4 regions of the Clostridium neuense genome follow, and region 2 is predicted to be linked to each of the others. Evidence: riboswitches for the same ligand, from Rfam matches in the RefSeq annotation. Region 2 holds a riboswitch; each other region holds the start of a gene.
What was found. A riboswitch is a leader RNA that binds a small molecule or an ion and turns the genes downstream of it on or off. The one in region 2 is predicted to bind S-adenosylmethionine.
Positions count from the first base shown of each region.

Region 1 (5,974 bases), on a different contig from region 2:
ATTGCTTTTCTTATTATATTATTTCCTCTAAAGGAAAAGGATAAATTACTAACGCCACCGCTAACCTTTGCATAAGGTAAATTTTCTTTTATCCACTTTACAGCTTTTATATAGTTTACAGCATAGTTGTCATGATCTTCAATTCCTGTTGCAATGGCTAAAATGTTAGGATCAAAAATAATATTTTCAGGTGGAAAGTTGATTTTTTTAGTTAAAAGGTCATAGGCCCTTTTGCAAATTTCTATTTTTCTTTCAAAGGTTTCTGCTTGACCCATTTCATCAAATGCCATTACGACAACACCGGCACCAAAATTTTTGATTATTTTTGCTTCCTCTAGAAATCTTTTTTCTCCAACCTTAAGACTTATGGAATTTACAATAGCTTTGCCTTGAATAGATTTAAGACCAGTTTCTAAAACTTCAAAGTTTGATGAATCTATCATTATTGGAACTTTTGAAATTTCAGGTTCACTGGCAACAAGTCTTAAAAATGTCTCCATTTCTACTTTTGCATCTAAAAGGGCATCGTCAAAGTTTACATCTATTATTTGTGCACCATTTTCAACTTGATGTCTTGCAACGGATAAAGCTTCTTCGTAATTTTTCTCACGTATCAGTCTTGCAAACTTGGCTGAACCAGCTACATTTGTTCTTTCACCTACATTTATAAAATTACTTTCTTTATTTATTTTTACGGTTTCAAGGCCGCAGTAAATGGTTTCTGGCTCTAACTTAGGAACCTTTCTTGGCTGTATATCTTTAACAGCGCTGCTTATAGCTTTTATGTGAGCAGGAGTAGTACCACAGCACCCTCCAACTATGTTGATATTTCCAGCTAATGCAAGCTTTTTAACAAGAGCAGCCGTTTCCTCTGGAAGTTCTTCGTATTCTCCAAGAGAATTTGGAAGACCCGCATTTGGATAAAACGATATATATTTATTTTGAGTTTCTGAAAGTTGTCTTATGAAAGGCACAAGTTCCTTTGCTCCAAAAGAACAGTTAAGACCTATAGCAATTACGTTTTCATTTTTCATACTTTCTGCAAAAGCATCAAGAGTTTGACCAGAGAGAATTCTTCCACTTTTATCTGCTATAGTTCCAGATATTATAATAGGAAGTTTAATAAATTTTTTCTCAAATACACTTTCCGCAGCTAATATAGCAGCTCTTGCATTTAAACCATCAAATACTGTTTCTATAAGAAGTAGGTCTACGCCGCCGTCAACAAGACCTTCAATTTGTTCACTGTAGGCTGAAAACATATCATCAAAGCTTATACTTCTAAAACCAGGATTTTCAACATCAGGTGACATAGACAAGGTTCTGTTTGTAGGACCAATAGAACCAGCTACAAAACGTGGTTGTTCTGGAGTTTCTTTTGTGAAATAATCAGCTGCCTCTTTTGCAAGCATTGCTCCATTAAAGTTAATTTCGTATATTTTATCCTCTGTGTTGTAATCTGCCTGAGATATTTTTGTTCCATTGAAAGTATTGGTTTCAATAATATCTGCACCGGCTTCGAGATATTTGCTATGAATAGCCTTTATTACTTCTGGATTTGTAAGGTTTAAAATGTCGTTATTGCCCTTTTGATTTACATGACAGTGGAGAGAACCACAAAAATCATGTTCGTTAAGATCATAGCCTTGTATACATGTTCCCATAGCGCCATCAAGTACGAGAATTTTTTTGTTTAGTAAATCTATTATATTTGAACTCATTTGTTAGCCCCCTTTAGTTCGGTTTAAAATGCACAATTCACAGTGCACAGTTGAGAATGATTTTCTTCCGCTTTGTTACAGAAAATCCACATTAACTGTGAATTGAAAAAAGCCCGAGAAAAATCTCGAGCAGCTACTTCACGGATTATTCTCATCTATCAGCTCATAGGTAAAAGTTACCTAGCTGCTGGAATTAGCACCATGTACCTATATATGTACTGGTTGCTGGGCTTCAAAGGGCCAGTCCCTCAGCCTCTCTTGATAAGATTGTAATTAAAATTTGATTTTATTATATTAGTTACAGTTACAAATGTCAATATAGGGGTAGTACCTGAAAAGTTTAAAATGTATTTTTGAAGTCTTACAAGTAAGCTAGAAAGGTTAAGAGCAGAGAGTAGAGAGTAAAGAGTAGAGTGAAGGAGGATTTACCTTTCGTTTCTCTCAGGTAAATCTTACTACTTATAAGTGTCGGCTGCGCTGAGCAACTTAAAAGATTCATGCCTAAAATTCCGTAGGCACGGAGGAATTTTTTCCTTGAACCACCGTGGGAGCAAATTAACAATGCTGAAGGAACAGTTTAAAAAAATTCTAATAAATCTTGGTGAAAAAATCATAAAACACTTAGATATTTCAATTGCTTGAGCATTTTTCCAGCGAGTATAAACATATACGAGGCTTGGGCTAATATATAGATGACTAATACAAGTTAAAGAAGGATAATGGGATTACATCCCAAGCCCCGTATATGATCGTTATCCTTCTTGAACTCAAAGCAAGCACTATTTTAAAATATACACCAAGATTTATAGAAGGTTTTTAATGTGATGAAGCATTGTTATTTCACACTTTTTTAAAACTTTATGAATATAGATGATAAAGTTAAAATATATATTTGGTATAAAGATTATATTTGTGACTTGTAATTTTTAAGTTTTGATTGGGAGGTGCGTTTATGGATTTTAAGGAGCTAATAAAACATGATAGGGAAAACTCAAATAAGATTAAATTTGAAGGTACATTTCTTGAATATCTTAATATAGTTAAGGAAAATCCAGATGTATGTAAGCTTGCGCATAAAAGGATATATGACATTATAAAAAGTAGAGGATTCGAGGTGCTAAAGCCTGAGGAAAATCCAAGGATAAGAAAAATATATGGTAATGAGCCTATAAAAAGATATGACTTTTTTAAGCATGATTTCTTTGGAATAGATAAGGTTATAATGAAGCTTGTAAACTATTTTAATGCTTCCTCCATGAAGGGTGAAGAGGCAAGACAAGTACTTTATCTTGTTGGACCTGTTGGAGCAGGAAAGTCATCATTAGTTGAAGCTATAAAAAAGGCACTTGAAGTTTCGGAACCTGTTTACAGTCTTGAAGGATGTCCTATGAGGGAGGAACCACTTCATCTTATACCAAAGCACTTAAGGAAAGAGTTTGAAAGAGAACTTGGTGTAGAAATTGAAGGTGACTTGTGTCCTGTATGTAAGTATAGGCTTACACATGAATATAATGGTGAGTATGAAAGATTCCCCGTTACAACTAGTGGTTTTTCAATAAGGTCAAGAAAGGGAATTGGAGTAGTCCCACCAGTAGATCCTAATAACCAGGATACTTCAATTTTAACTGGTTCTATTGATATATCCAAAATGGACTTATATTCAGAGGATGATCCTAGAATATTCTCACTAAATGGAGCTTTCAATGTTGGAAATAGAGGTATGGTAGAGTTTATAGAAGTATTTAAGAACGATGTTGAATATCTTCACACTATAATAACTGCAACTCAGGAAAAATCTATACCATCACCAGGAAAAGGTGCAATGATATATTTTGATGGTCTCATTATAGCTCACTCAAATGAGGCAGAGTGGAATAAGTTTAAATCTGATCATACAAATGAAGCTATACTCGATAGAATAGTAAAGATTGAAGTCCCATATTGTCTTGAGCTTAGCGAAGAAATAAAAATTTATGAAAAAATTCTTAAAAAGAGTAATTTTAAAGCTCACATAGCTCCTCACACCTTGAGTACAGCAGCTATGTTTGCAATACTTTCAAGACTTAAACCTTCTTCTAAGGTTGATCTCATAACAAAACTTAAAATATACAATGGTGAGGATATAGTAGAAAATGGTACAACTAAGAAAGTCGATATAAATGAGCTTAGAGAAGAAGCTGGAATAATGGAAGGTATGAATGGAATCTCAACAAGATTTATAGTGAAAGCAATAGACAATGCACTATCAAGTTCTGAATACGACTGTATCAATCCACTTAGTATAATGGAAAGCATTATAAAATCAGTAAAGGAGCTTGACATAGCAGAGGAGGAGAGAAAGAAATATCTTGGCTTTGTTCAAAATATAATAAGAAAAGAATACAATAAAATACTTGAAAAAGAGATAACAAAAGCATTTATAGAAAGCTATAGAGAACAAGCGGAAACCTTGTTTAATAATTATCTTGATAATGCAGAAGCCTTTGTAAATAAAAATAAAATAAAGGATAAATCTACAGGTGAAGAACTTAATCCAGACGAAAAATTCATGCGTTCCATAGAGGAACAAATTGGAATCTCGGAAAGCTCTGCAAAAGGCTTTAGAATGGATGTAACCTCTTACATGTTCTATGTTGTAAGAAATGGCGGCAGTATAGCTTATGATGCATATGAGCCTCTTAAGGAAGCAATAGAAAAGAAACTTACAGCATCTGTAAAGGAACTTTCAAGAATTATAACTAAATCCAGAGTTAGAGATAAAGAGCAGAATGAAAAATATAATTCAATGGTTGAGGAAATGAAGAGAAATGGATATTGTGATTATTGCTGTGATGTAATTTTGAAATATGCAGCCAACAACTTGTGGAAGGATTGATAGTATGGCTATATTTAGAGATTACAATGTTAATCCAACGGATCATGATAGGACTATAGGAGATAGAAGAAGGCATAGGGAACTTGTTGAGAAGGCTATAAAGGAAAATTTAGCTGATATTTTATCAGAAGAAAGTATTGTTGGTCAGGGAGCAAACAAGAAAATTAAAATACCAATAAGAGGACTTAAAGAATATGAATTCATATATGGAAAAAATTCGCCAGGAGTAGGAAGCGGAGATGGAAGCGAAAAAAGAGGAGATAGTCTTGGAAAAGAAAAAGTAAAAGCAGGTAAAGGGAAAAAAGGAGCAGGCAATGAAGAGGGGGAGGACATATACGAAACAGAAGTTACTATAGAAGATGTAATAAACTATTTGATTGAAGATCTTAATTTACCTAATCTAGACAAGAAAAAGTATTCTGAAATAATAACTGAAAGTTCTAAGAGGATGTCTGGCTACCAGAAGTATGGCATAAGACCAAGACTTGCAAAAAAGAAAACTGTAATTGAAAAGTTAAAAAGAGAACAAGGGAGAAAAAGGGCTATACGTGAAGCAGACCTTAAGGAGGATAAAGGGAATGATAGGTTTCCATTTAGAGAGGAAGATTTAAGATATCATAAAATAAAAGAAAAACCTAAAAAAGAATGTAATGCGGCTATAATGTGTATCATGGATTGTTCAGGCTCAATGGATACTACAAAAAAATATCTTGCCCGTTCCTTCTTTTTTATATTATCTAGATTTATAAGGCTTAAGTATGTTAGTGTTGAAATAACTTTTATATCTCACTCTACAGTTGGGCATGAAGTAAATGAAAATGACTTTTTCCATAAGGTAGAGTCTGGAGGAACCTATATATCAAGTGGAATAAATAAGGCACTGGAAATAATAGAAGAAAGGTATAACCCAGATATTTGGAATATATATGGCTTTTATGTAAGTGACGGCGATAACTTCACAGAAGATGATGAGAGGGCATTAAAAGCTTTCAATGATCTTTGTACTGTATGTAATATGGTGGGTTATGCTGAAATTTTGCCATATACTTATTCTGGGACTATGAAGTATAAGATTGATTCTAATATGAATAGAAAAAATTTTATATCTGCAACAATAAAGAACAAAGAAGATTTATGGCCGGTATTAAAAGCAATGTTAATAAAGGATTTGAAGGAGGGAGAGTCATAGAAAATTATACTTTAAAGGATCTAGAGAAGTGGAATGAAAAGATTGAAGAAAAAGTAAAAGAAGAAGGACTTGATTATTATGAACAAGAGTTTGAGATTGTAAGTTATAATGATATGCTTTCCTATGAAACTTATACAGGTATGCCATCTAGATATCCACATTGGAGTTTTGGAAAGGCATATGAAAAAC
Region 1 covers NZ_JBJIAA010000003.1:88,779-94,752, forward strand. The annotation lists gene metH (methionine synthase) at 1-1,721, opposite strand, end outside; SAM riboswitch class I at 1,870-1,989, opposite strand; gene ACJDT4_RS04235 (PrkA family serine protein kinase) at 2,674-4,596, shown strand; gene yhbH (sporulation protein YhbH) at 4,601-5,785, shown strand; gene ACJDT4_RS04245 (SpoVR family protein) at 5,731-5,974, shown strand, end outside.
Region 1: another riboswitch for S-adenosylmethionine. It lies ahead of metH (methionine synthase); the one in region 2 lies ahead of ACJDT4_RS08400 (nitrogenase component 1).

Region 2 (5,974 bases):
AAAAACAAATGCATCACTAAGTATTAAATAAAAATTTAATTAGTTACAAAAATTCATACCTAAAATTCCGTAGGTGCGGAGGAATTTTTTCCTTGTACCACCGTGTGAGCGAAGTAAAAATACTGAAGGAACAGTTTAAAAAAGTTCTAATAAATATCGGTAAAAAAATTGTAAAATACTTAGATATTTCAATCTGTTTGAGCATTTTTTCAGCGAGTTATTGAAATATCTTAGGATTTTATAATTTTTTTACCTTAGATTTATAGAAATTCTTTAATGTGACGAAGCATTTTTACTTCGCTATCTATATGTGTTTAATACAATATTATATATATCTTCAATAGCTCTTAATCCACCATTATAACCTGCATATCCGCAATTTAATACCAACCTATAAGCCACAGGCGGACTTATTATTAAAAGATCAGCACCTATATCCTTTGCTAGGTCCCTTTCCCAACTACTTCCGAGTATCAAAGCTCTATTTTTATGCTCACCTTTTCTTATATCATCCTGTATTTCTCCTCCGTCAACTGAAAACTTGACTTCGGCTGATCTGTATTCAGATATCTTATTAAACTCTTTTATAATTGCACTTTTAAATTCTTCTGGTGTATCTTCAACTACATACTGCTTACCTGGTATTATTCCAAGTTCATTTAAAAGAAATTTTGAAAAGCCTATTGAATAATTTGAATCTAAAATCGTATAAAATTTTCTAGGAAGCCCATATCTAAACTCCAGCATAAAATCTGCAGTTCTCTCAATAAATGAATAAAATTTTTCTTCTTCCTTTTTAATGAAAGCTTCAACCTTATTTTCATCAAGCTCACCAAAATTTCCAACTTCCCTTAAAAACTTTGATGTTTCTACTCCTCCTATAGGAAGATAAGGGAAATGATAGTATGGAGTACCATACTTTTCTTCAAGATGCTTTGCTATTTTAAGTCCAACCCAATTGCTTACCACAATATTAAACTGCGCATTAGGTATAGTTTTCCACTCATCTATTCCATTTGATTCATTTCCAAAAAGAATGTTAACTTTAAGTCCTATTCCTTCAAGTATTCTTTTTATTTCTTCCAAATTTCCATTCCAATATGGATCTTGATATGGTATTGTTGCAAATACATTAACTAATCCCTTTTCAATTTTAATACTTTCATTAAGCTTATCAACATATTGATCTATAATTGCATTTGCAACTAACTCATGGCTTATATAGTTATTACTTTTAAAGCCACCCGTTTCAACTCCTACAATTGGTCTTCCAGCTTTTTGATAATCTGAAACTATAGTTCCTATATCGTCACCTACTATATCTGATGTACAGCCTGTAAGCACTACATAAAGATCAGCATCAATTACTTTAAAGGCTCCATCAATTACACTTCTTAATTTTTGTTCTCCTCCAAATACTATTTCTGATTCACTAGCGTTTGTACATGGAATTGTATTTCCTCCAGCATAGCCTTCTCCCTGTCCTATAAGACTGCTTACCTTTCCGCTGCAGCCAGGACCAGAATGAAGTACTGGAACTGCTCTTTTTATTGCAACTACTGTCTGCTGTGCCCCAAGTGCACAAGAAAATCTAGGTTGTTCAATAATGTTCGACACTTGTACCACCTCCAAGAAAAGTAAATGGGTCCTGTTCAAGCCACCATTTTGTATACGGCATTGTGCTGTGCTTTGCAAGATTAGTTACAAATTCTTTATTATCTATAGTTTCTAAAATTCTTTCTGCATAATTTATTACTCCTTGATAGCCAAAGCCAAATTGCTCATCGCCAATCAATAGTGTTGGTACACCAAGCTTTGCTCCCCAAAGTGTCATTCCACCATGCCTTGCAATCATTATATCTGGTCTTACTCTGTTTAAAATATTAACTAATTCATACGCCTGCTTATTGCAAACATTATAATTTGGAATATCTCCGTAGGTATTTACATCATGTGCAAGTGCATCTGATTTAGGATCACCATTATCGAATACAGTATCATGATGAAATATGGCAGCTCCTTTAACATTTAATCCAAGCTCTCTTAAAAGTGCTATGAGTGCATGACCATGAGCAGCACCAGCTGTAATATATGCTGTCTTATTCGTAAGTTTTTTTCGATATTCTTTAATCTTAGGAAGTAACCTATCATGTTCTTTTGTTATATATTTTTCTATTTCCTCTTTTCTATTAAGCACCCTTCCAAGTTCTCTGAGCCAACTATCTGTACCTGCAATTCCATAAGCTGGTGGAGATTTTATTTCTGGGACGCCATATACTTGCTCTAATGCTGCTCCTAAATATGTTCCAAGTGTAGTACATATTTGTATTGTTGCAGCGGATTCAGATATATTTTCAAGCTCAGCAACCGTTGAAAATGGAACAATATATTTTGCTTCATATCCAAGTTCATGAAGCAAATTATCAAAAATATGACTTCCCCAAAAGTTTATTATATTTATTTTATTGGTCTTTTTCTTTGGGGGTTTCACTATTTTTCTAACAATAGAGTGATATGCTGAATCAAAACCAGATGTCCATATTTTTGATCTAAATCCCTCGCAAAAACATGCAACAATTGGTATCCCAAGTTTCTTTGTCAAATCATCAGTGACACTTTCTATGTCGTCACCAATAATTCCAGATGCACATGAAGTTGTAACAAATATTGCATTGGGTTTAACTTTTTTATATACATAAAGAATAGTTTCTTCTAACTTTTGAGTTGCACCAAAAATTGTATCTTTTTCGGTGAGATTTGTACTAAAATATCTTCCCATTGCCCTTGGAAGCTTCCTTTCCATTTGGCCAACCCTATATACAAAATTAAACCCAAAAGAATCTCCCAAGCATCCTACAGGTGCATGATTAATAATTGCTGCATCCTTTATCATGGAAAGCTGGCAAAACGCATTTCCAGAACTACATCCCATGCATTGGCTAAAGCTTCGTGTGCTATCTTTTAGCTTTCCACATTTTCCAAGTTTTACAAGTTGACTTGCTGTACCATTAAAGCCAGTAATTGAACCAAGACGGTTTTCTCTTATTTCTACAGCTTGAGCATTTAAATTAATTTTACTCATCAAATTTCCTCCCTTTAATTTATGTAAAAAATAAAAGACTATATTTACTCAATTTTAAAAGTAAATATAGTCTCTAGTTTTTCTAGTCAACTATAGATAAGCGTATTAAATTATTGAAATTTATTTGTACTATAATGTCCATAAAACAGCATTTTGGTATAAATAAATTTCAAGTTGCAAGGTTTTTATCTTTATAAAAATAAAAAACCCACTTAAAACATTAAGAGGATTTTTATAATTATATTAGCACAATTATCCTCTTATCTCTCAAAACTTAATTTTGCAGGAATTAACACCATACATTCAAATGAAAAACGCTGGTTGTTGGGTTTCATAGGGCCAGTCCCTCCACCTCTCTTGATAAGATCTAAATATTTTATTCAATTTTGTATTCCTATAACTCAAATAGGAATAATTATTAATTTTAATTATATCATTCTTATATATTATGTCAATACAATTTTTAAAACAAATGACATGCCACCGTATGTCCTTTATCTACTTCTTTCATTTCTGGTTCTTTTTCACTGCATATTGGAGTTGCATATGGACATCTTGTCCTAAATCTACATCCCGTTGGAATATCCATGGGGCTTGGAAGTTCTCCTTCTATTATTTTATTTAAAGCTGCACTTGCCTTTTTAGGATCTGGCACAGGTATAGAAGATAAAAGTGCTTTAGTATATGGATGAAGTGGATTTTTATAAAGATTCCTGCTTTCTGATATCTCAATTATCTTTCCTAAATACATTACTCCAATCCTACTAGATATATGCTTTACCATAGACAGATCATGTGCTACGAAAAGATAAGTGAGTCCCATATCTTTTTGAAAATCTTCAAGCATATTTACAACCTGCGCTTGAATAGATACATCAAGTGCAGAAATTGGCTCATCACATAAAACAAACTCAGGCTCTATAGATAATGCTCTTGCTATTCCTATTCTCTGACGCTGTCCTCCGCTAAATTCATGAGGAAACTTTTCCATATCCGACTTTTTCATTCCAACCCTTTTAAGAAGTTCCTCAATTTTCTCCATTCTTTCAACTCTAGACAAATTTGAATGAATGGCCATAGGCTCATCTATTATTTCTGAAACATTCATATATGGATTAAGTGAAGAATATGGATCTTGAAATATAACCTGCATTCTTTTGTGATATGGCTTAAGTTCTTTTTTACCTAATCTTGCTATATCCCTGCCATCAAAAATCACCTTTCCATCTGTTACGTCATATAACCTTGTAATTGTTCTTCCAAGTGTGGATTTTCCGCAGCCTGATTCGCCAACAAGTCCAAAAGTTTCTCCCTTTTTAATATAAAAACTAACATCATCTACAGCCTTAACATACTTATTTTTATTTATTCCAAAAGCGCCCTTCACAGGAAAGTACTTTTTTAAATTACTAACTTCTATTAGCTTCTTTTCTGTTTCACTCATTATGACTTTTCTCCTTCCTCTACTAAGAAGCATCTTGCTTTTTGAGTTTTCGAAATACTTTTATATTCTGGTATTTCTCTAAAACACTTATCAGTTGCAAAAGAACATCTTTCAGCAAAAGGGCATCCCTTAGGTGGATTTAAAAGTGAAGGTGCTGTTCCTTTAATAGGCTCAAGTCTTTTCTTTTCATCTTCATCAACCTTAGGAATTGAATTCAAGAGCGCTTTTGTATAAGGATGTGCTGGTTTATAAAATATATCTTCTGCTAGTCCTTCTTCCATTACCATTCCTGCATACATAACAATTATTCTACTGCAAAGACTTGCTACAACACCTAAATCATGAGTTATAAGAACAATAGACATATTTTTCTTTTCCTTAAGTTCCTTCAAAAGATTTAGTATTTGAGATTGAATTGTAACATCCAGTGCTGTTGTGGGTTCATCTGCTATTAAAAGTTTTGGTTCAGATGAAAGTGCCATTGCAATTAAAACTCTTTGCCTCATTCCACCACTAAACTCGTGAGGATACTGATTTAGCCTTTTTTCAGCCATTGGTATTCCAACTAAATTTAAGATATCAACAGCCTTTTTTCTTGCTTCTTCTTTAGTAATTTTATTATACCTTAAAATAACCTCTTCAAGATGCTTTCCTATTGTTATCAAAGGATTTAACGCCGTCATAGGATCTTGAAAAATCATTGACATATCATTTCCTTTAATCTTTTGTTTTTCTTTACCAGATAGCTTTAATATATCCTTACCCTCAAAAAATATTTCTCCATTTTCAATCTTTGCATTTTTAGGAACAATCCCTAGTATAGACTTCATTGCAACACTTTTGCCGCTGCCCGATTCACCAACAATACCTAAAATTTCTCCATCGTCAATTTTAAAACTTATTCCTCTAACCGCCTCAATTTTTTCACCTTTGTCGTAAAAACTAGTCTTTAAATCTTTAACCTCGAGTAGTATATTATTTTTCATAGTATCACTTCCTATCTGCTGCAGTCTTAGGTTCTACAAATACTCTCAAAATATCGCCAAGCTTATTGAAAGAATATATAGTCAAAACAATTAATATTCCTGGTAAGATTGCCATATATGGTGCGTTTTGAAGATTACTTTGTGCATTTTGAAGTAAGCTTCCCCAAGATGACATAGGCTGCTGTATTCCTATTCCAAGAAAGCTTAGAGATGATTCTGTCATTATTGCATTTGCAATTCCAGTCGTTGCTGCTACTATTATAGTTGGAAAAACTGAAGGTATAATATGCTTCGTTATTACGCTCATTGAGTTTTCTCCTGTAGATACTGCATATAAGACATATTCCCTTTCTTTAACCGACAAAGTTTCTGCACGAACAAGCCTAGATATCTCCATCCACGTAAAGAATCCAATTACAATTATTATGGTTCGAAAGCCAGGTTTTAGAAAAATGCTGATAA
Region 2 covers NZ_JBJIAA010000006.1:98,471-104,444, forward strand. The annotation lists gene ACJDT4_RS08395 (nitrogenase component 1) at 301-1,617, opposite strand; gene ACJDT4_RS08400 (nitrogenase component 1) at 1,601-3,082, opposite strand; SAM riboswitch class I at 3,340-3,449, opposite strand; gene ACJDT4_RS08405 (ABC transporter ATP-binding protein) at 3,546-4,526, opposite strand; gene ACJDT4_RS08410 (ABC transporter ATP-binding protein) at 4,526-5,512, opposite strand; gene ACJDT4_RS08415 (ABC transporter permease) at 5,517-5,974, opposite strand, start outside.

Region 3 (5,974 bases), on a different contig from region 2:
ATGATTATTTTTTCTATAGTTATTTATATTATAGCTCTTTTTAAGATAAAAATTAGATGGGAGACTGCTTAGTATATGAGTTTTATTATGGTTTTACTAGCTAATTGTAAAAGATACTTTAAGAATAATAAAAATATTGTGTTCATGTTTTTTGTGCCAATACTTCTTACAGGCTTTGTGTATTTTACTGGAGATAATAAAAGCGAAACTTCTAATGGTAAAATTGCAGTAATCAATTTAGATAGAGGTGCATATGGCAATAAGCTTATTAAAGAATTAAAAATAGGTAAGACTTATAAAAATAAGATTGAAGCTTTAGAAGACTTAAAAAATAATAAATATACAGCTGTATACGAGCTGCCAGCTGATTTTTCTAAAAGCGCTAATGAAAAATTAAAACCTGTAGTTAATGTTTATAAGCTTCAAGCTGGAAATATTAACAATGAATTTGAAAATAGATTAAAAAATAGTATAAAAGAAATTATGAAGGTTAATGTTTTAGAGGAAAGCAATATTATTAAAGATGAAAGTGAAATAGAAAAGAATATTATACATATTGATTACAAAAAAACCGATAAATCAATAGGAGAGGATAAACTTTTTCCTGTATTAAACATTATGTATCTTATGATTATTAACTCAACCTTGTTTGGTAAAGATTTAATAAGTCTTAAGAAGGAGAAAATATTAGAGAGAGTTTCTTCTACAGCAAATAATGAGTATAGTATATTAGGCAGTATATATCTATCAATGGTAATAGTTCAATCTGCAGCCTCTATAGGCTCCCTTTTTGTAATAAATTTAGTTTTTAAATATGGTTTTCAAAGCTTTGCATTTGAAGTTTTAAATATAATTTTAATAAGTATGATATCTATAGCTACAGCAATAATGGCGTCACGAATGTCTGAACAATTTCAAATGGGAGCACTTATAGTAGTGTTAATAAACCTATTAATGCTTACTATCTATTTTATAGGGATAAGTGAGAAAGGCAAATTCCCTTTAGGTGAAATCCTTATGAAAATTACACCTTTTTATTGGGCTATGGATAGCATTAAAAATTTTAGAATCTTTCCTAATACCATTATTTTAATACTTATTGCACTAGCGTTTTTTACTGCGGGAAGCGTTAAATATTCAGCAATTGCCAAGAGCGAATAAGGATAGATTTGACATAAGTTAAAAAAATGATATACTTAATGAGTATTAAATAAATCTTATCGAGAGTGGCGGAGGGACTGGCCCTGTGAAACCCGACAACCAGCATGTTTAGTGTATGGTGTTAATTCCTGCAAAATAATTTGCAAGATAAGAAAATGTAAATTTGTTAAAAAAACTGCTTTTCTTATTGAATTGCAGTTTTTATTTTTTTATAATGGAGGGATAAATATGGAAAAAAGTAAATTACCAATTAGAACGGTTGTTGCTATAGGTATTGGAGCAGCAGTGTTTATAATATTAGGACGTTTTGGTTCTATCCCATCTGGTATTCCGAATACTAATATAGAAACAACCTATGCATTTTTATCAATTATGTCTGTTATATTTGGACCAATTGCAGGCTTATTTATAGGACTAATAGGACATGTATTAAAAGATTCTATTTTTTATGGACAGATTTGGTTTAGTTGGGAGCTATCTTCAGGAATATTTGGAGCAATAGTAGGAATTGCAGCTAGAAAAATAAATATTGAAGAAGGTTTATTTGGGTTTAAACAAGCAATTATATTTAATGTTATACAAGTTATTGGAAATGCAATTGCATGGTTTTTAGTAGCACCAACTTTAGATATAGTGATGTATGGCGAGCCAGTAAATAAAGTTTTCATTCAAGGAATTGCAGCAGGTGTCGCAAATATGATTACAGTAGGAATAATAGGTACAATACTACTATTTACTTATGCTAAAACTAGGACAAAGACTGGAAGTTTGAATAAAGAAGAGTAAATAAAATTAGTGAAACAGTTAAATAAGTGTCTTTAAATGTGATATTATAATAAAGGCACTTGTTTTTTTTGCACATAACTAGGTAGGTGATATAAGTGAGAAAAAAGGTAATTGAATTCGAGAATTTTGGATTTCAGTATAAAGTTCAGGCGAAGCCAACATTAAAAAATATAAATCTTACTATATATGAAGGAGAAAAAGTTTTAATAGTCGGACCATCTGGATCAGGGAAAAGTACAATAACTAATTGCATTAATGGTCTTTCACCCTTTCATTATAAAGGAAAAATAACTGGAAGCTTAAAAGTAATGGGGCATGAGACGAAAGAGATGAGTATACCAGAAATATCAAAATATTGTGGTACTGTACTTCAAGATCCTGATAGCCAATTTATAGGACTTACTGCTGCAGAGGATATAGCTTTTAAACTTGAAAATGACTGCGTTCCTCAAAAAGAGATGATAGAAAGAGTTTCTAAAGTTTCTAGTATAGTTGATATGAAGGAATTTATAGATTCGTCGCCACAAAAGCTTTCAGGTGGACAAAAGCAGCGAGTTACCCTTGCAGGCGTAATGGTAAATGAAGTTAATATACTTTTATTTGATGAACCACTTGCAAATTTAGATCCGCTGTCAGGTAAAAATGCAGTTAAATTAATAGATGATCTGCAAAAAAAAGAGAATAAAACTATAATTATAATAGAACATAGACTTGAGGATGTTTTAAGTTCAGATGTAGATAGAATAATTGTTATAAATGATGGAGAAGTTGCTGCGGATATGACTCCAGGTGAGCTTTTGTGCTCAAATATTTTACAGGCTTGTGGAATAAGAGAGCCTTTATACATAACAGCTTTAAAGTATGCGGGGTGTGATATTACTGGTGACATGCAGCCTGAGCATATTAATACTATAAAACTTAAAAATTGCAGGGATAAGGTAATCAATTGGTATGAAGGATTACCATATAATAATGAAGAGGAAAATGGCAACACGATTTTGGAACTTAAAAATATTTCTTTTGGATATACTTCTGAAAAGGCAACGCTTAGAGATGTATCATTTAAAATAAAAAAAGGTGAAATGGTGAGTATAGTTGGAAAAAACGGAGCGGGAAAATCAACTATATCTAAAATAATATGTGGACTTCATAAACCTCAGTCGGGAAGTATACTGTTTAATGGAAGAGATATAGCCAAAGATACAATTAAAGAACGTTCTTCGTACATAGGCATGGTTATGCAAAATCCTAATCAAATGATTTCAAAGGTAATGGTGTTTGATGAGGTTGCATTTGCTTTAGCAATAAAGATGGTTCCAAAAGAAGAAATAACAAAAAAAGTCAATGAAGTTTTAAAAATCTGTGGTCTATATGAATTTAGAAAATGGCCCATATCAGCGCTTAGTTTTGGTCAGAAAAAAAGAGTTACAATAGCATCTATATTGGTCATGAATCCTGAACTTATAATTTTGGATGAGCCAACAGCGGGACAAGATTTTAAGCATTATACAGAGATAATGGATTTTTTGGTTGAACTTAATAAAAAGGGTGTTACTATTGTTATGATTACTCATGATATGCATTTAATGCTTGAATATACACAGCATGCTATAGTTTTTTCTAAAGGAAGTAAAATTGCTGATGATACAGCTATAAATGTTTTGACTAATAGTGAAGTAATAGAAGCTGCAAATCTTAAGACAACCTCTATATTTGAGTTAGCAATTAAGTTAAATATGGATAAGCCTAAAAGTTTTGTGAAAGCATTTATAGATTATGATAGGGGGAATAGAAAAATATGAGCATGAATAACGCTATGTTATCTTATATAAAAAAAGATACTCCAATACATAGATTTACTGGTGCTGCAAAGTTAATATTTTTTATATTCTGGGTAGCAGCATCTATGATTACATATGATACAAGGCTTTTAGTAGCTCTTGTTATAGTAGGCGGAATTGCATTTAGATTTTCGAAAATAAGATTTAAGGATGTGTCTTTTGTAATATATTTTATACTTTTCTTTTTAGTTATAAATACCATACTTATTTTTGCATTTGCGCCTTATCAAGGTGTGAAAATATATGGAACCAGACATAATCTGCTTCATATAGCAGGAAGTTATTATTTTACAAAGGAACAGTTATTTTATCAATTTAATATTGCAATTAAGTATTTTGTAACCTTACCTATGGCACTTTTATTTATTGTAACTACAGATCCAAGTGAGTTTGCTGCCTCGTTAAATAAAATAGGAGTTGGTTATTCAATTGCATATGCAGTTTCACTTACTTTGAGATATATACCAGAAATTCAAGGAGAATATCATGATATATCATTTGCACAGCAAGCTAGAGGAATAGATATGTCTTCTAAAGAAAAATTTACGAGAAGAATAAAAAATGCTATTTCTATACTTATGCCTTTAATATTTTCAAGTCTTGATAGGATAGAAACTATTAGCTGTGCCATGGAACTTAGAGCTTTTGGAAATAATAAAAAGCGTACTTGGTACAAGGAAAGAAAGTTTAAAAAGAATGATTTTTTAATAATTGCTGTTGGCGTTATTTTGTTTGCTATTTCGCTTGGTCTAAATTTACATAGAGGAACCAGATATTTTAATCCGTTTATATAGATGCATCATTTAGCATTGTTTTTTTCAAGTTCATTGTAAAGCTTAAGAACTCCTTCTCCCCATTTGGGGTCCTCAGCGTATTTTCTATTTATCCAGTGAAAAGGTTCTTCAGTTTTTGGCCTATCTTTGCATAAATTAATTACAGTTCTGCTGGCTATTTCGGCAGCATCTTTAAGGTTGGTATTATATTCTTGCCAGCTGTGGAAAACATTAAAGGGATTGTTTACTATTTTCTTTGCATATTGTTCATTAGCTGGTACGAAGTCTTGCTCTTGGCCTGTAATTGCGAATAAAACAAGCGGATTCAAATTAAATTCTTTTGCCACTCCAAGTATTGTTGAAAAATAAGGTTCCTGTTCTAATAAAGAGTTTTTATTGTGTAAATATTTTTTTAAAGAGTTTTCATTTATATTTTTATAGCTAAAATAATTAGGTAAATTAGAATTGGGTAATTTAGCTGAAGCAATAAAAGCTTCGGATTTTTTGGCTGTTTTTTTAAAAGTAATTTTTATATTTTTTGCTTTTGAAGTATTTATGATATTTTTAATAGCATAAGAATTGTAAAGAGCAATGGTAATCACAAATAAAGCACAAATAGAACCTTTAAATATTTTTGAATTAAGGATTGTTTTTAGCTTCTTTTGGTTTATAACTAAAGGTATGGTTTCAGGTACTAAAGTTTCTACAGGGACATTTTGAGTATCTAAATTAATTTCCGAATTATCCTCTTTAATAGGAGATAGCTCTATATCAAATTTTTTAAATTCTGATATAGAAATTTTGTTTTCTACCTTAGAATTTACCCAATTTAAAACACTTTCATAGAAATTAAATTCAGCATCTTTTTTGGAAATGCATGTGTTGAATATATCTATGAGAAAAATTGTCTTTCCGTTTTTTAATAAGGTACTTTTTAGAAGATCTTGCTTAAGCTTAGCGGTATATTCTTTTTCTATTCCATCAATATTCTTATCTAGAATTTGATGTATAGATGAAGTTAAAACGTTTAGCTTTTGAACTTGAGTATAATTACTATATTTTTTGTTTATATATTGTTTTAGAATTAAAACGTCATTCTTAGAAATAACCTTTTGGTCTTGAAGCTCGTCCATAAAACTTTCCATAAATATTCCAACCCCACTATAAAAAAGAAAAATACTATAATAATTAAATATTCTTTATTTTATTGCAAAATCCTTTTTTATTATCGATATTTAATAGTTAAAATGTAGGGTAAATAGTTTTATTTTGTAGTTAAAAGGGTGTTTAATCAATACAATTAATTTTACACTTTAATTGCAAATAGAATATTCACCTTACACATTTATAGCATATAATGATTGTAAAACTAATGATATGGAGGTCTAAAGTTGGAATTAAGTTTAATTTTAG
Region 3 covers NZ_JBJIAA010000017.1:82,305-88,278, forward strand. The annotation lists gene ACJDT4_RS18755 (ABC transporter permease) at 1-72, shown strand, start outside; gene ACJDT4_RS18760 (ABC transporter permease) at 76-1,161, shown strand; SAM riboswitch class I at 1,215-1,315, shown strand; gene ACJDT4_RS18765 (ECF-type riboflavin transporter substrate-binding protein) at 1,390-1,947, shown strand; gene ACJDT4_RS18770 (ABC transporter ATP-binding protein) at 2,043-3,749, shown strand; gene ACJDT4_RS18775 (energy-coupling factor transporter transmembrane component T family protein) at 3,752-4,582, shown strand; gene ACJDT4_RS18780 (hypothetical protein) at 4,588-5,706, opposite strand; gene ACJDT4_RS18785 (acyltransferase family protein) at 5,953-5,974, shown strand, end outside.
Region 3: another riboswitch for S-adenosylmethionine. It lies ahead of ACJDT4_RS18765 (ECF-type riboflavin transporter substrate-binding protein); the one in region 2 lies ahead of ACJDT4_RS08400 (nitrogenase component 1).

Region 4 (5,974 bases), on a different contig from region 2:
TGTAAGTATGAAGAATGGAAGATCATAAGTTGGATTTATAGGAATGATGGTATCTCCCATTATTGTTAAATCAAATTGACCATTCTTTGCCTTAGCTTGAGTAGTAGCAAAATCAAATTTTTGAACTTGCACATTAATACCTATATCCTTAAGATCTGCTGCTATAATATCCGCCGCCTGCTCTCTAGTTGTGTTTCCTGTAGGAACATTAAATATAAGAGTTTTATTTGAATCAAAGCCAGCTTCTTTTAAAAGTGCCTTAGCTTTGCTTACATCATAAGTTACTTGTGGTATATTTTTATTGTAATATGGATTACCTTCTGAGAAGAAACCATCTATAGCTTTTCCTTCACCCTTTAAAAGGTTTTGAACAATTTGCTTTCTATTTATGGCATAAGAAATTGCTTTTCTAACTTTAGCATTAGGTACTGCCTTTTCATTTATAAACAAAAATTGAAGATTATTAGGCTCGCCTGCAAAAGTTTTTACATTATTTAAACTTTTTACTTTACTATAATCATCTACAGGAATAGCACCTATATTCATATCAATTTCACCTTTTTGCAATTCAACTGCTAGATTAGTGCCCTGCATAACTTTAAAATTTAATTGATCCAGCTTTGGAACACCCTTATAATAGTTGTTGTTCGCTTTTAATTGTATGTATTGATCTCTTTCATATTTAACAAATGAAAATGCTCCATCCGTAACAGTTGGATTTTGAATAAAAGGACTCTTAGAAATTTCAGTTGGCTTTATGTTTGAAAGCTCATGCTTAGGCACAGTTCTTAGATTTTTACAAATTGAATCCTCAAACAATATTAATGAAACTGTAGCTTTAGTTGTAAACTGTACTGTATGATTATCAATTTTTTTAGCCCCAGCAAAATCACTTCCTTCAGAAGGTGTAAAGCCTTTATCATCTAGTCCTTCTAATATATTAAAATTTGATGCCGCCATAGATGATATTTTAGAGTTTGTAAGAAGTTTTAATGTAAAAATTACATCATCGGCAGTTACAGGCTTTCCATCTGTCCATTTTGCTTTCTTGTTTAAGTTAACAGTAAATACTTTATTATCATTAGTTTTAACCGAATCAGCTAGCATTGGTTTATATTTCATATCACTATCAAGATCCATAAGTGGCTCAAACAAGATTGAAGCAACAATTCCAGAAGATGTATCTGCTGGATCTATAGGATTAAGATTTCCTGGCGAATTAGTTATTCCAATATTAATTACCCTTTTAGCAGTTTTACTAGTACCTTCCTTACCACATGCTGATAATACTAATAAAGTTGAAATGCAAATTAGTACAATAAAATTTTTCAATATATTTTTCTTTTTCATCAATTTTCCCCCTTGTACATTACTCTTATAGAAATAATATAGTTATACTTTTTGTTTCAAATTTTGTCAATTGCATATAAATCATATTTTTTTGCTATGATTTTTTAAACACTATTTTGAAAGTTTTATCGTAATCCTCTTCACTTTCAATTTTAAACCCAGCCTTTTTCCCTAATTTCTTAAAATACTTTATATCCTGCTCATTATTTTTCTTCATTACAGCATAGGAGGTTTCGATTAATCCATTAGGTGTAGCTATTTCAAGTTCAATAAGAAATATATCTTTTTTGCTATCATCCTCTTTTGGAATAACAGCATCCCACAAAACAAAATTAGAGCCATTTTTTAAAACTCTGTATACTTCATCAAATACTTTTTTATGATCGTCCTTGTCAATAAACATCATTGTAAAAAATGAAGTAGCTGCATCAAAATTTTTATCTTTAAAAGTTAAATTTGAAGCATCCATAACCATCTTTATTGGTCCTTCTGCTGCAGCGTCAAGTTCATCCTGCCTTTTATCTACGGCAATTACTTTTCTTCCATATATTCCTCCAATGACTCCTTCGCCACCTCCACCAATATCTAAAATTTTTTCTCCTTGTATATTATTTTCTAAAGCCAATTTCTGTTTTTTTACAGTATCTATCCTATCTTTTCCACTCAAAATATCACCCCTAAAAATAAAAAAACTGTTTCCTCAAAAAGAAAACAGCTTAATAACAAATTTTATCACCATTTTCTTATCTCCCAAATTGCTTTGCAGGAATTAACACCGTACATCTAATGGTAATGCCGGTTGTCGGGTTTCACAGGGCCAGTCCCTCCACCACTCTTGATAAGATTTTATATAGTATTCTTATATGTTTAGTTAATTATACAATTAATTATATATCATGTCAATTAATATTTGAAAATTCTATTCTTTTGTTGCATTATTAAACCAATCTAAGCTATCCATGTAAAAAAAGCTTAATCCCAATAAGTTAACAGCTGATACAATTAAAGAAATTATAAAATATATTATGCAGCCTAATGTGCTTCCACGAAGTACCATATATAAAATCCCCGGTATAATTCCAAGTATTATATTATAGCCAAAAATTTTAAGTTTGTAACCTTTTGTAAGCTTTGCAGTTAAACTAATAATCTCTAGTATACCAAGGTCAGTATTATCTATCATAACAAAAAATGCAAAAATAAACATGTACGTAAGTATTATGCCAGGTATTATAAATAATATATAACCTACAACTAATATTAATCCTAAAAGAAATGTTAATCCTATTGACTTTAACATAATGTTTTCTTTAAAGCATACAAATATATCTGAGAATATAATTTCATGTTTATCTTGATAATTTCGTGATATACAATATATTCCTATACTTAATGGTATACAAACTCCAAAAGTTACTACTAGGGTAATAATCGCACACAATAAAATCTCACCAGCAGAGTGTTCTGACATTATGGCCGCACTGCCGATTATTAATCCAGAACAAAAGCTCATAAGCAAAAATGCCAAAGCTGGTATAACCATAGCTACAACAAATTTTATTATATTAGCTGCCCCCATAGAAAAAACATTTGAAAGAACTTTAAATACTGATATTCTTTCTTTGTACATAAATTTCCTCCTTGTATATATCGTCACCTTATATATATACTATGTTTTTTCTATATAATTACTATATTTTAAAAAGTTTATTCTATAATATCAATTCCAATCATTTTCATGAGATATTTAGCATTAGTTGTATCTGAACGTCCTTTTTTTAGCTTATAATCAAATTTTATCTTATTTCCCTCATAACTTTCAGAAAAATGATAATTTTTAATTCTCTTTTTATCATCGTATTCAAGACTACATAATTCAAAATCATGCGTTGAAATAAGTCCAAATACCCATTTCTCATTGAGACTTTTAAGTACACTCTTTGCTCCGACTATTCTATCATTTGAGTTGGTTCCACGGAATATTTCATCTATTAAAAAAATCATAGGGCGCTTTGTTTTTATATTTTCTATCATTTTTTTCATTCTAACAAGCTCAACATAGAAAGTGGACATTCCCCTATTTAAATCATCTGTTATTCTCATAGAAGTATATATATCAACAATAGAGCATTTAAGCGTGCTACCGCACACAGGTGCTCCTGCATATGCAAGAACAAGATTTATTCCAATAGTTCTTAAAAAAGTAGTTTTTCCAGACATATTTGAACCAGTAATTATAAATATACTGTCTGTCATATCAACATCATTATATACTCTTGTTTTTTCATCAATTAAAGGATGCCCTATTTCTTCCCCTGAAAATACCAAATTTCCTTCTGAAAGTTCTGGAAAAGTAAGTTTTGAATTCAAATGAAACATAACAGCAAAACTAGCTAGACTTTCAAATTCGCCTATTACATCAAGCCACTGTCTTATGCATTTTCCATACTTAGCTTTCCAATTTTCAAATTCAAAAAGCCTGTGGTACTCCCAAAAAAACACAATACCTAATACTACATATCCAACTATATTGTTTATATACTCAATTTTTTCAACTATAGTTGTAAGCTCTTTAAGAATTGCATTTGCACTTTTTCCGTTGAAGGTAAGTTTTCCTTTAAGTTCCTTTAAATATGGGCTTTTGAATTCTTCATCCTCTATCAATTTCAAAATATTAAAATAAGACTCCAAGTCATTTTTCTTTTTATATATAGGTCCCAACACTGGGGACATCTTTGCATAGCCAATTCCGCTTATAAGAAGATGTATTGTAAAAAATAATCCTATATAGCCATAGTACTTATCTAGCTTATAATAAATAATAAGAATAGAGGCTACTATAGTTATAACAGGAAGTACCCAAGATATTATTTTAGCAATTGGACTAGCAAAAACCTTTTTTGTACTTTCAACATAATCGAATAGCTGCTCTGGATTTTCAACGGTATTTTTATTTATAATCCCTTCGCCTTCAATTCTTTGAGTAAAATCAAGCTTTTCTCCAAGTTCTCTTATAGCTTCTTGTCTTTCCTTTATTTTATTAATATCCTTATTAGGATTTTTTAAAAGTTCTATTAGCTTTTCCCTACCCAAAAAAGTTTTTGTAATATTTATAAGCTGAAAAAGAGACTTTTCCCCCAATATATCAAGGTCAGTAAGATATGGCTTTTCCTCATCAATCTTATCAACTCCGCAGTCTTCAAAAGAAGTCCATGTACCATCAATTCTCTTCAAATACTTTTCATTAACTTCAAGCATATTTTTTATTCTTAAAAGTTCATAAGATATCCTGCTGTGAATACTTAACAAATATACGAACAATATATAAGATATCAATGTGCCCAAAATCATAAATACAGACAGATTTTTATAAGTAAGATATGTAAGACATGCTGCAAGTATAAAAGCTGCAAATCTAAGCAAACTTATTAAGCCATAGCTTTTTTTATTTTTAGCTTCCTCCGCCTTAAAATGATCTATACGCCTTAAAAATTCATCTTTCACTTCCATAAAAACATTATCCTTTCTCAATCCCATAATCATATAAAACATTATAGCATATAAGATAAGCAATATTAGAAGTATTCACAAATATTTCAAAAAAATTAACACCAGTAATATTACTGATGTTTGGGATTTATTATAACAAAAAAGTCTGACTTTTTAATTGTCAAACTCCTTATTTATTTTCAGCATGAGGAAGCTTACTTATATCAAGATTATGGCTAAGCCAACCCAAAAACTTTTTTATTTCATTTCCATTTGCACTAAAGTACTTAACATTCTTTATTCTTTCTTCACTTATTATCCCTACACTTCTGAGCTGCTCAAGATGATGGGATATTGTTGGAGTTGTTAAATTTATTATTTCAGAAATTTGCTTGCCATACATAGGTTCCTTCATTAAAAGCTTCAATATTTCAAAACGCGTACTATCAGAAATAACCTTAAGTACTTGAAACATTTTATCTACTTTAACTTCTGTACTTTCTATCATCTTATATGCTAAAACTTGAATATCGCTCATATACCTAACATATTTTCCGATTAAAAAATATGATGGTATAAATATATATTCTTCGTATGGATCTTTCCTTCTAAAATTCCTGCCCATTATATTTTGTGATATTTCAATAGGTTCATGTGACTTTAATTCATTTTCTAACTTTATGAATTCACTTTTATAGCTTTCATACAAATTATCCATAAGTTTATGAAACTCATCTGTATAAAATTCCAGAGAGCACTTTAAAATCATATCCAAAAATTCCTGCCAACTGTTCACTATGAACTTAAAACACTCAAGATCATCACATAAATATTTGTACCCATAAAAAAATTCCTCTAAACTTCTGTCACTTCTTAAAGCTTTTTTGATTTTTTCTTCATTTATTTCAAGTCCCCAAAAATTATAAAAGAACCTTTCTTTTGTGGTACTTTTTACGCTTTCTATATACTTTTCAACGTCATCAAATTCTCTATTTAGATATAAAAATTCAAAAATTCCATATCCTCCATCCTTGAGGGATTTTATCAAAACACCTAAATTTTTATGCTTGTTTACAACTTCATCCACGAAGGACTTTCCATAGACCTTTTTAACTAAACCTCTACATTCTTCATC
Region 4 covers NZ_JBJIAA010000002.1:255,563-261,536, forward strand. The annotation lists gene ACJDT4_RS03520 (ABC transporter substrate-binding protein) at 1-1,350, opposite strand, end outside; gene ACJDT4_RS03525 (class I SAM-dependent methyltransferase) at 1,445-2,017, opposite strand; SAM riboswitch class I at 2,091-2,195, opposite strand; gene ACJDT4_RS03530 (DUF975 family protein) at 2,270-2,980, opposite strand; gene ACJDT4_RS03535 (MutS family DNA mismatch repair protein) at 3,058-4,860, opposite strand; gene ACJDT4_RS03540 (ArsR/SmtB family transcription factor) at 5,030-5,974, opposite strand, start outside.
Region 4: another riboswitch for S-adenosylmethionine. It lies ahead of ACJDT4_RS03525 (class I SAM-dependent methyltransferase); the one in region 2 lies ahead of ACJDT4_RS08400 (nitrogenase component 1).